2 regions of the Caballeronia sp. LZ035 genome follow, and region 1 is predicted to be linked to the other one. Evidence: riboswitches for the same ligand, from Rfam matches in the RefSeq annotation. Region 1 holds a riboswitch; the other holds the start of a gene.

Evidence for each region. A riboswitch is a leader RNA that binds a small molecule or an ion and turns the genes downstream of it on or off. The one in region 1 is predicted to bind thiamine pyrophosphate.
Region 2: linked by a shared signal. The riboswitch ahead of thiC (phosphomethylpyrimidine synthase ThiC) and the one ahead of QCE88_RS15180 (FAD-dependent oxidoreductase) in region 1 are both predicted to bind thiamine pyrophosphate.

The regions. Positions count from the first base shown of each region.
Region 1 covers NZ_JARUXS010000001.1:3,236,205-3,242,425, forward strand. Annotated here, with positions in the region: gene QCE88_RS15160 (ABC transporter ATP-binding protein) at 1-651, opposite strand, end outside; gene thiE (thiamine phosphate synthase) at 749-1,849, opposite strand; gene QCE88_RS15170 (thiazole synthase) at 1,846-2,652, opposite strand; gene thiS (sulfur carrier protein ThiS) at 2,691-2,888, opposite strand; gene QCE88_RS15180 (FAD-dependent oxidoreductase) at 2,906-4,060, opposite strand; TPP riboswitch at 4,285-4,409, opposite strand; gene QCE88_RS15185 (hypothetical protein) at 4,541-4,684, opposite strand; gene QCE88_RS15190 (ABC transporter ATP-binding protein/permease) at 4,683-6,221, shown strand, end outside.
Region 2 covers NZ_JARUXS010000001.1:1,390,630-1,396,850, forward strand. Annotated here, with positions in the region: gene QCE88_RS06530 (hypothetical protein) at 75-581, opposite strand; gene QCE88_RS06535 (glycine zipper 2TM domain-containing protein) at 787-999, opposite strand; gene thiC (phosphomethylpyrimidine synthase ThiC) at 1,232-3,163, opposite strand; TPP riboswitch at 3,344-3,485, opposite strand; gene QCE88_RS06545 (EamA family transporter) at 3,736-4,677, shown strand; gene QCE88_RS06550 (DUF4397 domain-containing protein) at 5,009-5,791, shown strand; gene QCE88_RS06555 (Fic family protein) at 5,989-6,221, shown strand, end outside.

The DNA.
Region 1 (6,221 bases):
GAAATACACGTAGTCGGCGATGGCGAAGGATTCCGGCACGTCGTGCGTGACCAGAATGGAGGTGGCGCCGAGAGCGTCGTTGAGCGTGCGGATGAGTTGCGCCGTGATGCCGAGCGAGATGGGATCGAGGCCGGCGAAGGGCTCGTCATACATCATCAACTGGGGATCCAGTGCGATGGCGCGCGCCAGCGCCACGCGCCGCGCCATGCCACCGGAAATCTCCGACGGCGCGAGGTCGCGCGCGCCGCGCAACCCGACCGCGTTCAGCTTCATCAGCACGAGGTCGCGGATCAGATCTTCCGGGAGATCCGTGTGCTCGCGCAGCGCGAACGCGACGTTTTCGAACACGGTCTGGTCGGTGAACAGCGCGCCGAACTGGAACAGCATGCCCATCTTGCGGCGCAGGGCGTACAGGCCTTCGCGCGTCTGCGCGCCGACGTCCTGGCCACCGAACATCACCTGACCGCGACTTGCCTTCACGAGGCCGCCGATCAGACGCAAGGTCGTGGTCTTGCCGCAGCCCGAGCCGCCCATGACGGCGACCACCTGCCCACGCGTGAAACGCATGTTCAGATTCGATAGAACGAGCCGGTCGCCGTAGCCGAAATCGACGTCGCGCAGCTCCAGCAGAGTCTCGGAAGAAGCAGGCACTGGGTAAGGGATTCCGTTGACGCAAGAGGCCGAATTATAGGGCCTGCGCGCAATCGGTGCTTTGCCTAGGGCCGAACCTCCGCCTTTTTGAGAGTTTTCATGGTTGACCGTCAAACATTTGTTGCAATGTCGAAACCGCAGCGGCGATGTCCGGCGCCTCGGTGACGGCACGCACCACCGCGCCGCTGCCGATGCCCGTCGCGAGCACGCCCGGCATCGCCCGGGCATCGATCCCGCCGATCGCCACCAGCGGCACGCGCCCCGACAGCAATTGCACGTAGCGCGCGAGCCGCGCCAGGCCCTGCGGCTTCGTCGGCATGACCTTGGTCGTGGTCGGGAACACGGCGCCGAGCGCCAGATAGCTCGGCCGGAAATGCAGCGCGCGCAGCATCTCGTAGTAGCCGTGCGTGGACAGGCCGAGCCGCACGCCGGCCCGCGCAATCGCATTCAGGTCCGCGGTCTGCACGTCTTCCTGGCCGAGATGCACGCCATAGGCGCCCGCCGCGATCGCTTCGCGCCAGTGATCGTTGATGAACAGCTGCGCGCCATGCCGGCGCCCCGCGTCGACCGAACGCGCGATTTGCTCGCGCAGAACGGCGGGCGTGTCGGAAGCGGTCGATTTGCGACGCAGCTGCGCCGTGCGCACGCCGAGATCGAGCACCCGTTCCACCCAGGCGGCATCCGGCAGCACCGGATACAGCCCGAGCCGGTCCGGACACGGCGCAAAACCGCCTTCCGGCGCGGGCGGCAGGTCCGCGACGCGCGGGAACGTGGCGAAATCGACGGGCCATGCGTCAGTGCGCGCCTCGTCGCCGGCGCGCCACGCGAGCGCGAGCACCAGCGCGTCGTGCGGCTCGAAGTTGCAATCGAGGAATGCCGCGAGCGCCGCGAGCCAGTCATCGCTGCGTGCACCTTCCAGTGCGAACCGCTCGCCGCCCCGGCGCAGCACCGTGCGCTCCTCGTGGGCGTCGAGCACGGCCGCGCCCTGCTTCGTCAGGCGCTCGGCGTCGACATCGGCGTCGCGCGCTTCGGTGAACACGATCAGGTCGGTCGCCTGCGGCGTTTCAGGCGCGGTCAGGCAAATGCGCCAGCGCGTGTCGGCAGTTGGCCAGTCACCCAACCGGGCACGGATGCGTTCCGCGACCTCGACCAGTTCATCCGCCGGCGGCCAGAACACTTCGCGGTTCAGGAGACTCATGCCGCCCCTCCTTCCTGATGCCAGAACGGCATGCCGACCACCGGCGTGCTCGCCTGCGCGCTGTCGCGCTCGGCCATCGGTCCGGCGAGAAACGCGGTGCGCCCCGCCTCCACGCCCAGCGCAAACGCCCGCGCCATCTGCGGCGGAAAGGTCGCCTGCGACACCGCCGTGTTGAGCAGCACGCCGTCGAAGCCCCATTCCATCACCTGACTGGCGTGCGACGGCACACCGAGCCCGGCATCGACGATCAGCGGCACGTCCGGCAGACGCTCGCGCAGCGTGCGCAACCCGTACGGATTGGTCACGCCGCGCCCGGTGCCGATCGGCGCGCCCCACGGCATCAGCGCCTCGCAGCCCGCGTCGAGCAGACGCCGGCCGATCACCAGGTCTTCCGTGCAATACGGCAGCACCTTGAAGCCGTCGCGAATCAGCTTCGACGCCGCCTCGACCAGGCCGATCGGGTCGGGCTGCAAGGTGTAGTCGTCGCCGATCAGTTCGAGCTTGATCCAGGGCGTCTCGAATACTTCGCGGGCCATGTACGCCGTGGTCAGCACTTCGTCGACGCTCTGGCACCCCGCCGTGTTCGGCAGCAGCGCGACGCCGTGGCGCTTGAGCACGTCAAAGAAGCCGGCCTCGCCGGTCTCCGACTGACGCCGCAGCGCGACCGTCACCATGCCGGGACGCGCGGCGTCGATGGCGTCCGACAGCGATTGCAGCGACGGATAACGCGACGTGCCGAGCAAGAGCCGGCTCGGGAAGGACTGGCCGTAGAGCGTGAGCACGTCGGCGGTCTGTGTGGTCATGATGGGATCCTTCGATTCTTCGATGTGCGTCATGCGACTCAGCCGCCCGCGACGGGCGACACGACGTCGAGCCGGTCTCCGGCGGAAAGCGTACGGATGGCGTGCTCGCCGCGCGCGACGAACTGGCCGTTGAGCGCGACCGCGAACGGCGGCTTCGCGCCGAAGGCGGCGAGCGCCTCGTTGACGGTGGCGGCGTCGGGCAGATCGAAGGCGCGCTGATTGATGCGGATGTTCATGGCTTTTTGCCTCTCATCTAGTGCGACAGCGCCGGCGCGGAGACGGCAGCGGCCGCGCCGTGCAGCAGTTCCGGCCAGCGCGCGGCGTGGCGATGGTGGTCGAAGCTCGCATGGCTGGACACTTCGCCGGCGCTGAGGGCTTCCGCCAGCCGGCATGCGGTGTCCGCGACTTCGGGCGCGATCATGAAGCCGTGCCGATACAGCCCGTTCACACGCACAGTCCGCGCCCCGTCCCAGACGATGGCTGGCCGGTGATCCGGCAAGGTCGGCCGACAGTGGGCGTTGAGTTCGAGGATGCGCGCCTCGCCGAAACCCGGATGCACGGCGAACGCGGCGCTCAGCAGTTCGAGCGCGGACCGCACGCTCACCGGCGACATGTCCTCGCCTTCGACTTCAGTCGCGCCGATGACGTACAGATCGTCCTGCTTCGGCGCGATATAGAGCGGATAACGCGGATGCAGCAGGCGCACCGGCCGCGACAGCCCAATGCCCGGCGCGTGCACTCGCGCCACTTCGCCGCGAATCCCGCGCAGCGCGGGCCAGGCAGGTTTGCCGCCGAGCCCGCGGCAATCGATGATCCAGCGCGCGTCGGGCATGGCATCGACGCAGGTGTTCCAGTGCGTGCGTACGCCGCGCGCGGCGAGTCCGGCGGCCAATGCGGCGAGCGCCTGGCGGTTGTCGAGTTGACCTTCGTTCGGCAGCAGCCAGCCTTGCGCGAAACGCGTGCCGAGCGCCGGTTCCGCCTGCGCGAGCTGGGTGCCGGCCAGCTTGACGAAGCCACCGTCGAGCAAGCCGGCCGGCGAATTGGCGCGCAGCCGGCGTTCGAGCAAAGGCGCTTCCGCGCGATCCGCGCCATGCCAGACGACGAGCGTGCCGTTGCGCTGAAAGAAGACCGGCTCGGGCAATTGCGCGATGATCTCCGGCCAGCGTTCGAGCGATGCCGCGCCGAGCCCGACCACGAGCGGTTCCGCACTGGCGGCCTCGGCGAGCGGCGCCAGCATCGCGGCCGCCACCCAGGCGGCCGACTGCGAGCCGAGCGCGTCGCCGCGCTCGAAAAGACTCACTTGATGCCCCGCGCCCGCAAGCTGCCAGGCAACGAGCCGGCCAACGAGCCCGCCGCCGATCACGGCGAAGTCCGCCTGGGGGTCGGCGGTCTGATGGATGCTGTTCAATTCGATGTCTCCTATCGGCCGGCACGGGCACATGAAGCACGCGCACGAGGCCTATGCTTGACGCTGCATCAGCAAGGAGGAAGGCAGAAATGGCCCGATCCGTCTGTGCAGGCGCTGCGGCACATCACAAGGACGACATGGGCGGAGAGACCGGCCCGGCAGCGGATGCGCGCCGGACGGAAAGGACAAGGTGCGGAAGAAACTGGAGGAATGGCGCGGGTGTCGCGCGTTCTCCGGAAACTTCCCTCGCCGGTATTACCCGGATCGGGTGCAAAGGGTCTCTCTCAGCCTCGCTGCGTGAGGGCCGGTTTCGGCCGTCGATGCATGCGAAGCACCCCTGTTTCGTCGAAGGTCATTAGACCATGAAAGGCGAACGCGCTGCAAACCGGGATTGCGCCCTGCTTTTTTCGTGTGCGGCGGCACTCTGGCACAATGCCGCGAACATGGTTCAGCCGGCGATCGCGCGAAATTAAGTGAGCGTTAAGGCAAGCCCGGAACAATTTGCAGGCCCGAAACTGGCTGCCCGGAAGACAACAGGCCGCAGCCGGCCGCACCGCGCAGCATGCCCGTCGCGCGACCACGCAATAACCCGCCGCCCGAAGGGCGCATCGGCAGGAAGCTCATGATCGACACCCGTACCGAAAACACGCAGCAGAAGGCCGACGAAGTCTCGGCGTGGAGCCTCATCAAGCCCTACTGGGTTTCCGAGGAACGCGGCTTCGCCTGGGGCCTGCTCGTGGCGATCATCGCGATCAACATGACGGTCGTCTGGATCAACGTGCGGCTCAACAGCTGGAACGCAGACTTCTACAACGCGCTGCAGAACAAGAACGTCAAGGATTTTCCCCACCTGCTGCTGATCTTCACCGGCCTCGCCTTCGCGTACATCCTGCTCGCGGTGTACGGACGATATCTGCGGCAGATGCTGGCGTTCCGCTGGCGTCAATGGCTGACCAACCGCTATCTCGAACAATGGTTCGGCGACAAGGCGTTCTACCGCATCGAACGCGACCGGCTCGCCGACAACCCCGACCAGCGGATCAGCGACGACCTGCAATCCTTCGCGACCACGACGCTTTCACTCTCGCTTGACCTGCTTTCGACGCTCGTCACGCTGGTCACTTTCATCACCATCCTGTGGACCCTTGCCGGCGCGCTGACCTTCTCGCTCGGCGCCACGCCGATCACGATTCCAGGCTACATGGTCTGGGCCGCCGCGCTGTACGCGATCCTGGGCTCGCTGATCATCCAGAAGGTCGGCCATCCGCTGGTGTCGATCAACTACCAGCAGCAGAAGGTGGAAGCGGACTTCCGCTTCGGGCTGATCCGCGTGCGCGAAAACGCCGAGCAGATCGCCTTCTATGACGGCATCACGACCGAAACGGCGAACGCCAAGTCCATTTTCCAGCGCATTCGCGACAACTGGTGGCTGATCATGAAGTACACGAAGCGCATGACCTTCGTGCTGAGCTTCTATGGCCAGATCGCCATCATCTTTCCGATCATGGTCGCGGCGCCGCGCTACTTTGCAGGGGCGTTCTCGTTTGGCGTGCTGATGCAGATTTCATCGGCGTTCGGCACGGTCAGCGATTCGTTTTCCTGGTTCATCAACAGTTATTCGACGTTGGTCGAATGGCGCGCCACGGTGAATCGTCTGCGTGAATTCAAGCGCGTGATGCGGTCCACCCACATCCGCGAGGAAAACTCGCCCGCCACCGAGCGCGGTGGCATCAACCTGCACTACACGAGCACGCCCTCGCTCACGACCAAGGATCTCACGCTCGCGCTGCCGAACGGCACGCCGCTGTCGCGGGTGGCGAACGTGTCGGTCGAGCCGGGCTCGCGCTGGCTGGTGGTCGGGCCGTCGGGATCGGGCAAGAGCACCTTGATGCGGGCGCTCGCGGGCCTGTGGCCGTTTGGTGACGGCACCATCGACGCACCCGTCGACGCGAAGATGATGTTCATCCCGCAAGTGAGCTATCTGCCGATCGGCACGCTGCGTGCGGCGCTCGCGTATCCGTCGCCGGGCGGCACGTTCAGCGACGAAGAAACACGCGAGGCGCTGCGCCTCTGTAATCTCGGGTCGTATGTGGACCGGCTGGAGGAAAGCGCGCACTGGGCGCGGAGTCTGTCGCCGGGCGAACAGCAACGTTTGGCCGCA
Region 2 (6,221 bases), 1.8 Mb from region 1:
AATGTTGCAGGTTTGTTACTCGCAGGCAAAGTCCATGTCACGTGCCGGCACTCGCCGCGTCGGCAAGCCCGGGTTTAGTGGCCATGTCCGCCCCCGCCACCGTGCCAGCCGCCGCCGCCTTGCCATCCGTGGCCATATCCGCCGCCGCCGTGCCAGCCATGACCGTAGTAGCCGCCACCACGCCAGCCGCGGCCCCAGCAGCATCCGCCGCCGCCCCAGTAGCCGAAGCTGAATGAAACCGGTGCATAGCCGTAGCCGTAATAGCCGGGATAACCGCCGTAGGCGGGGTAATAGGGATAGCCTGCGTACGGATACGGGTACGCGTAAGGATAGGTCTGGTAGTAGTTCGCGTCGGGCGCGCCGATCGCGTATTCGTACTGCGGGGGCAAGGTTGCTGAGGGCGCCGTGGCAACCGTCGCGCCCGACGCCGGGACGGTGAACTCGCGCTGCGTATAGACGGGGTTGACGACCGGGTAGGAGGGATAGGCGGGATAACCGTAGTAGCACCCGCCAAGAAGCGTTGCAGCCGCCGCGGCCGCCAGTGCAGTCGACCTTCGGAGAACAAGACGAGCGAATTCCATGATGCTGCTCCTGACGGTGTGTAACGCCCGGTGTAGATCGATGATGAAGCGTTGCAGCCGGGCGGGTCCGTCATGAAGCAGCTTACTCGAACGGCGGCACTGCGGTCGGCCAGCGGTCGGAGGAGAAATGATCCGCGTGGCCGTTTGTGTCAGATCTGAAACGTAGCGGCGAAACGACTGCGTTTCGCCGCACTGAAAGGCCGGCTTACTTCCCGACCTGATTCCCGATAATGCCGCCGACGGCCGCGCCGCCGAGTGTCGACAGTCCGCTGCCGCCGATAACGGCGCCGCCCGCCGCACCGACGCCTGCGCCGATCGCGGTATCCCGTTGACGCGTGTTCATGTCGCCGCAGGCAGTCAGGCCCCCGAGAAGCGCCACGACCGTTGCAGCGACGCCGATCTGTTTGATGTTTTTCATGTCGACTCTCCAATACGATATTGAGCGAAGCGGCGGCGGTGCGGCTTCCAGGCATCTGCAGGGCCGCGATGGTCCGGACCGCTTCGTCGCTTGATCAGCAGGAAAGGTGCCTGATTCGTCAGGAGAGGCCCGGACGTTACTGGACAAGGCCCGCGCCGGATGCACGAAGAACAACGGCCTGACGCACGCGAAGCGCGTCAGGCCGTTGATAGCTACTGAAAGGCGTCAGACATCAGGTCGGCTGATAAATCTCCGAACCCTTCTTCACAAATTCGATCGCCTTGGTTTCCATGCCTTTCGCCAGCGCTTCCTGCTCGCTGACGCCCTGTTTCGCCGCGAAGTCGCGCACGTCCTGCGTGATCTTCATCGAGCAGAAATGCGGGCCGCACATCGAGCAGAAGTGCGCGACCTTGGCCGAATCCTTCGGCAGGGTTTCATCGTGGAATTCGCGTGCCTTGTCCGGATCCAGACCCAGGTTGAACTGGTCGTCCCAACGGAACTCGAAGCGCGCCTTGGACAACGCGTTGTCGCGCACCTGCGCGCCGGGATGACCCTTGGCCAGGTCGGCCGCATGCGCCGCGAGTTTGTAAGTGATGATGCCGACCTTCACGTCGTCCTTGTTCGGCAAGCCGAGATGTTCCTTCGGCGTGACGTAGCAGAGCATCGCCGTGCCGAACCAGCCGATCATCGCTGCACCAATGCCCGACGTGATGTGGTCATAGCCCGGTGCGATGTCGGTCGTCAGCGGCCCGAGCGTGTAGAAGGGCGCCTCGTCGCACCATTGCAGTTGGAGATCCATGTTCTCCTTGATGAGCTGCATCGGCACGTGGCCCGGACCTTCGATCATCACCTGCACGTCGTGCTTCCACGCCACCTGCGTGAGCTCGCCGAGCGTCTTCAGTTCGCCAAGCTGGGCTTCGTCATTGGCGTCGTAGATCGAGCCGGGACGCAGGCCGTCGCCGAGCGAGAACGAGACGTCGTACTGCTTCATGATTTCGCAGATGTCTTCGAAGTGCTCGTAGATGAAGCTCTCGCGATGATGCGCGAGACACCATTTCGCCATGATCGAGCCGCCGCGCGACACGATGCCCGTCATCCGGTTCGCCGTCAGCGGCACGTATTGCAGACGCACGCCGGCATGGATCGTGAAGTAGTCGACGCCTTGCTCGGCCTGCTCGATCAGCGTGTCGCGGAAGATTTCCCAGGTCAGGTCTTCAGCCTTGCCATTGACCTTTTCGAGCGCCTGGTAGATGGGCACCGTGCCGATCGGCACCGGCGAATTGCGGATGATCCACTCGCGCGTCTCGTGAATGTGCTTGCCGGTGGAGAGGTCCATTACGGTGTCGCCGCCCCAGCGGATCGCCCAGGTCATCTTGTCGACTTCCTCGCCGATCGAGGACGTCACCGCCGAATTGCCGATGTTCGCGTTGATCTTCACGAGGAAGTTGCGGCCGATGATCATCGGCTCGCTTTCCGGGTGATTGATGTTTGCCGGGATGATGGCGCGCCCGCGGGCTACTTCCTCGCGCACGAACTCGGGCGTGATCGCCTTCAGCGCGTCCTTGCCGAACGCCGCCGCGCCGAAAGACTGGCCCGGATGCTGGCGGCCCATCATGGCGGCGAGCTTCTCGCCGTTCGGGCCGCTCTGCTTCAGGCTTTCGAGATATTCGGCGCGGCGCTGGTTTTCGCGGATCGCGATGTACTCCATCTCCGGCGTGATGATGCCGGCGCGCGCGTAGTGCATCTGCGAGACGTTCTTGCCGGCGAGCGCACGGCGCGGCTGGCGGTGCAGGCCGGGGAAGCGCAGTTCGGCAGTCTTCGCGTCGGCGGCGCGCTCGCGGCCGAAGTCACTTGAAAGACCCGCGAGTGCTTCGGTGTCGCCGCGCTGTTCGATCCATGCGCCGCGCAGCGCGGGCAGTCCCGAACGGATGTCGATCTTCGCGTCCGGGTCCGTGTACGGGCCGGACGTGTCGTACACGTAGACCGGCGGATTCTTCTCGCCGCCGAAGCCGTCGGGGGTATCGGACTGCGTGATTTCGCGCATCGGCACGCGGATGTCGGGCGTCGAACCGGTGACATAGACCTTGCGCGAGTTCGGCAGCGGCGCGATGGCGGCGGCGTCGACGACGGCGTTTTCGGACAGGAACTTGGGATTGGCATTCATGTGCTGTTTCTCCTTGTGACAGAAGCGAGCGCGTGCGCGCTTGCTTCCGCCCCATGCGAAGCAATAGGGACGATATTTTTTCAGCACGAGCGATGACGCTGCCCGGGCTGACTCAGGAGCTAGACAGGAGGAACGAGATGGAAAGGTACGGGCTCGGAAGAGGTGGCCGGATGCGGCAGGCCATGGAGCCCGAACGCTTCCCTGCGCTGGCATTATCCAGATCAGGTTCAAAGGGTATTTCTCACCCACGCCGCACGAAGCGGTTCGGCCCTGTCAGGCCGGCCAAACCGCGATGCGCAACGCAGGACCCCCGCGTTAGCAGCCGTGACATTACACCGCGGCGTGGCGTCTTGGCAACCAACGGCGAAATCCTTCGAATGGGCAGGGCGCTTACTGCATAATGGCGGGCGCTGCAAATTCCGGGTTTTCCCGGGGCGCTTGTGGCCCTTCCCGCGCATCCCGTTCATTCCGCATTTCCTCGTTCCGCCATGCCGTTGAGTCTGGTTTTCGCCGCAGCGCTTTCGCCGGTAGTTGTTTCATCGATCCGGCGCGCAGCCGTCGCGGAGTAACGCATGTCCGCGCTTCCGCCGCCGCGCCTGCCATTCAGTTTTCCCGATCGTTTTCCATTCCGTGCGCCGCGCTCCTTCAAGGGGCAGGTCGTGCTGGCGCTGGCCGTCGTCTATCTCGTCTGGGGCTCGACGTATCTCGGCATTCACCTCGCGCTCGAATCGTTTCCGCCGCTGCTGCTCGGCGGCTTGCGCAACCTGTGCGCGGGTGTCGGGCTGTTCGCGCTCGCCGTGCATCGCAAGGCTGTCTGGCCGAGCGCGCGCGAAGTGCGCAATGCGGCGATCGTCGGCACCTTGCTCGAGGGGCTGTCGAGCGGAATGATGGCCTACGGCATGGGCACCGTGGGCACCGGCACCGCGGCCGTGATGGTCGCCACCGTGCCGCTCTTCGCGACCATTTTCACCGCGCTGTCAGGCCGGGGCGTCGCGCGCGGCGAGTGGCTCGCGGTGGCGCTCGGGTTGATCGGCATCGTGTTGCTGAATCACGGCGATCCGTCGCCCAGTTCCACGGTCGGCACGCTCGCCATCCTGTGCGCCGCGATCTTCTGGGCAGGCGGTGCGCATCTGGCGGGCCGTCTGCCGCAGCCGACCGATCTGCTGATGTCCACGGCGCTGCAGATCGGGCTGGGCGGGCTCATTGCGACGGGTATCGCCCTCGCCGCCGGCGAACGCCTGACCCATGTCAGCCTCGGCGCGGGCGTCTCGTTCCTGTACCTGATGCTGATCGGTTCGATGGCCGCGTATGTCGCCTACAACTTCCTGATCCGCCATACCAGCACCATCGTCGCGACCAGTTGCCTGTATGTGAATCCGGTCGTCGCCGTGCTGCTCGGCGCGCTGCTGCTGGGCGAGATCGTCACGCGCTGGACCGTCATTGCGACGGTCGTGATCCTGCTGTCGGTCGGGCTGTCGTTCTGGTTCGATCACCGCCGGCGCGGACTGCGCTGAGCGCTTGCTTTTGTAAAAACCACCATTCCGTGCGACGCGACGCGTGACGACGGCAACTGCGTGTCCGGCTTTTCCGAACGATTCCTCTAACCAATTCCGAAGCCTTGCCACACAAGGCCGCGTGCCACGCGCGCGGTCGGTACGCACCGGCGCGGGGCATGGGCATTGCTCATTGCTGACACCGGATGGCGCGGCCTGACTTGCGCCGCCGAAACCGGCAAGGAAGGAAAACAGAAGGTCGGTCCGCGAGGTGGAAGGGGTAGACATCTCGACGTTCGCGCGTACCGATCCGCATAACGAGGTGGTCGATTACAACAAGGAAGGTGGAATCATGAAGCTCATCCGCACCGCAGCCGCGCTCGCCGCCGTTGCCTCCGTGCTGTCCGCTTGCGGCGGCAGTTCGGACGATCTGGGCAAGGAGATCGGCGTCACGCAGCCCCAGGTCCATTTCGTTCACGCGCTGCCTGGTGGCCCGAACGTCGACTTCTACGACAACGGCAAGATCCTCCAGCCAAACCTGGCCTACCCGACGGCAACCAACTTCGCGAACATCGACACGGGCCAGCACAACTTCTCGTACGCGGCCGTCAACACGACGACGCAACTCGCCACCGATACCAGCATCAACAACGCGGCCAAGGGTCACGAATACACGGTGATTGCGTTGCCGGACGCGGGGTTCCTGCCGTCGATCGCGGTGATCGACGACCCCTTCGACAAGGGTCTGCTCTCAGGCAGCGCGCGGGTGCGGGCCTTCAACGCATCGACGAATGCGCCGAACCTGGACCTGTACCTGGTCGCGCCGAACGCGAGCATTGCGAACGTCAGCCCGACAATGGCAGGCGTGTCCTACAAGAACGCGGTGCCTGCGACGACGCAGGATTCAATCTACGTGTCCGGGGGCACGTATCAGCTGATCGCGACGCTGCCAGGGTCGAAGACGCCGGTTTATAAGTCGGCTTCGTTCGATCTGGTCAATAACGCGGACTGGCTGATCACGACGCTTCCTTCCGGCAATGCGCTTTCGCAGCTGATTCCGGAGAAGATCCGGTTGCTGGTGGCGCAGGGCGGGAATACGCAGCAACCGGTGCGGGAGTTGCCGGATACGCAGTGAGTCGGACGGGTGGTTTGGTTCAAGAGAACCGGTCGCTTGCGGCCGGTTTTTCGTTGCGCAAAAGAGCGCCAACAAAATCCGCTCAAGACCGAGTATCTGCTCACAATCCAATCAGTATCCGCTCAGAATCTGTTCAAAATGGAGAATCCGCTCATTTTTGGCTAGAATCTGCTCACTGAACAGATTCGCAGCAGAACATGGACACATTGAATCGGGAACGGGTGCTCGACGCCATTCGTGACTTGGCGCGAAAGGGATACGCCGAGGTGACATCCACTCAGGTTCTGGAAGCGACTCAGACCAGTGCTGCCACCGTTCGCCGAATGCTGGATGCGCTGTGCGCCAGCGGCCAGCTTATCCGCAGCGGTCAGGCGCGGGCGACGCGCTATCGCCTGAATGAAGACGCTGCTACGGGCCTGATCCACGGGGC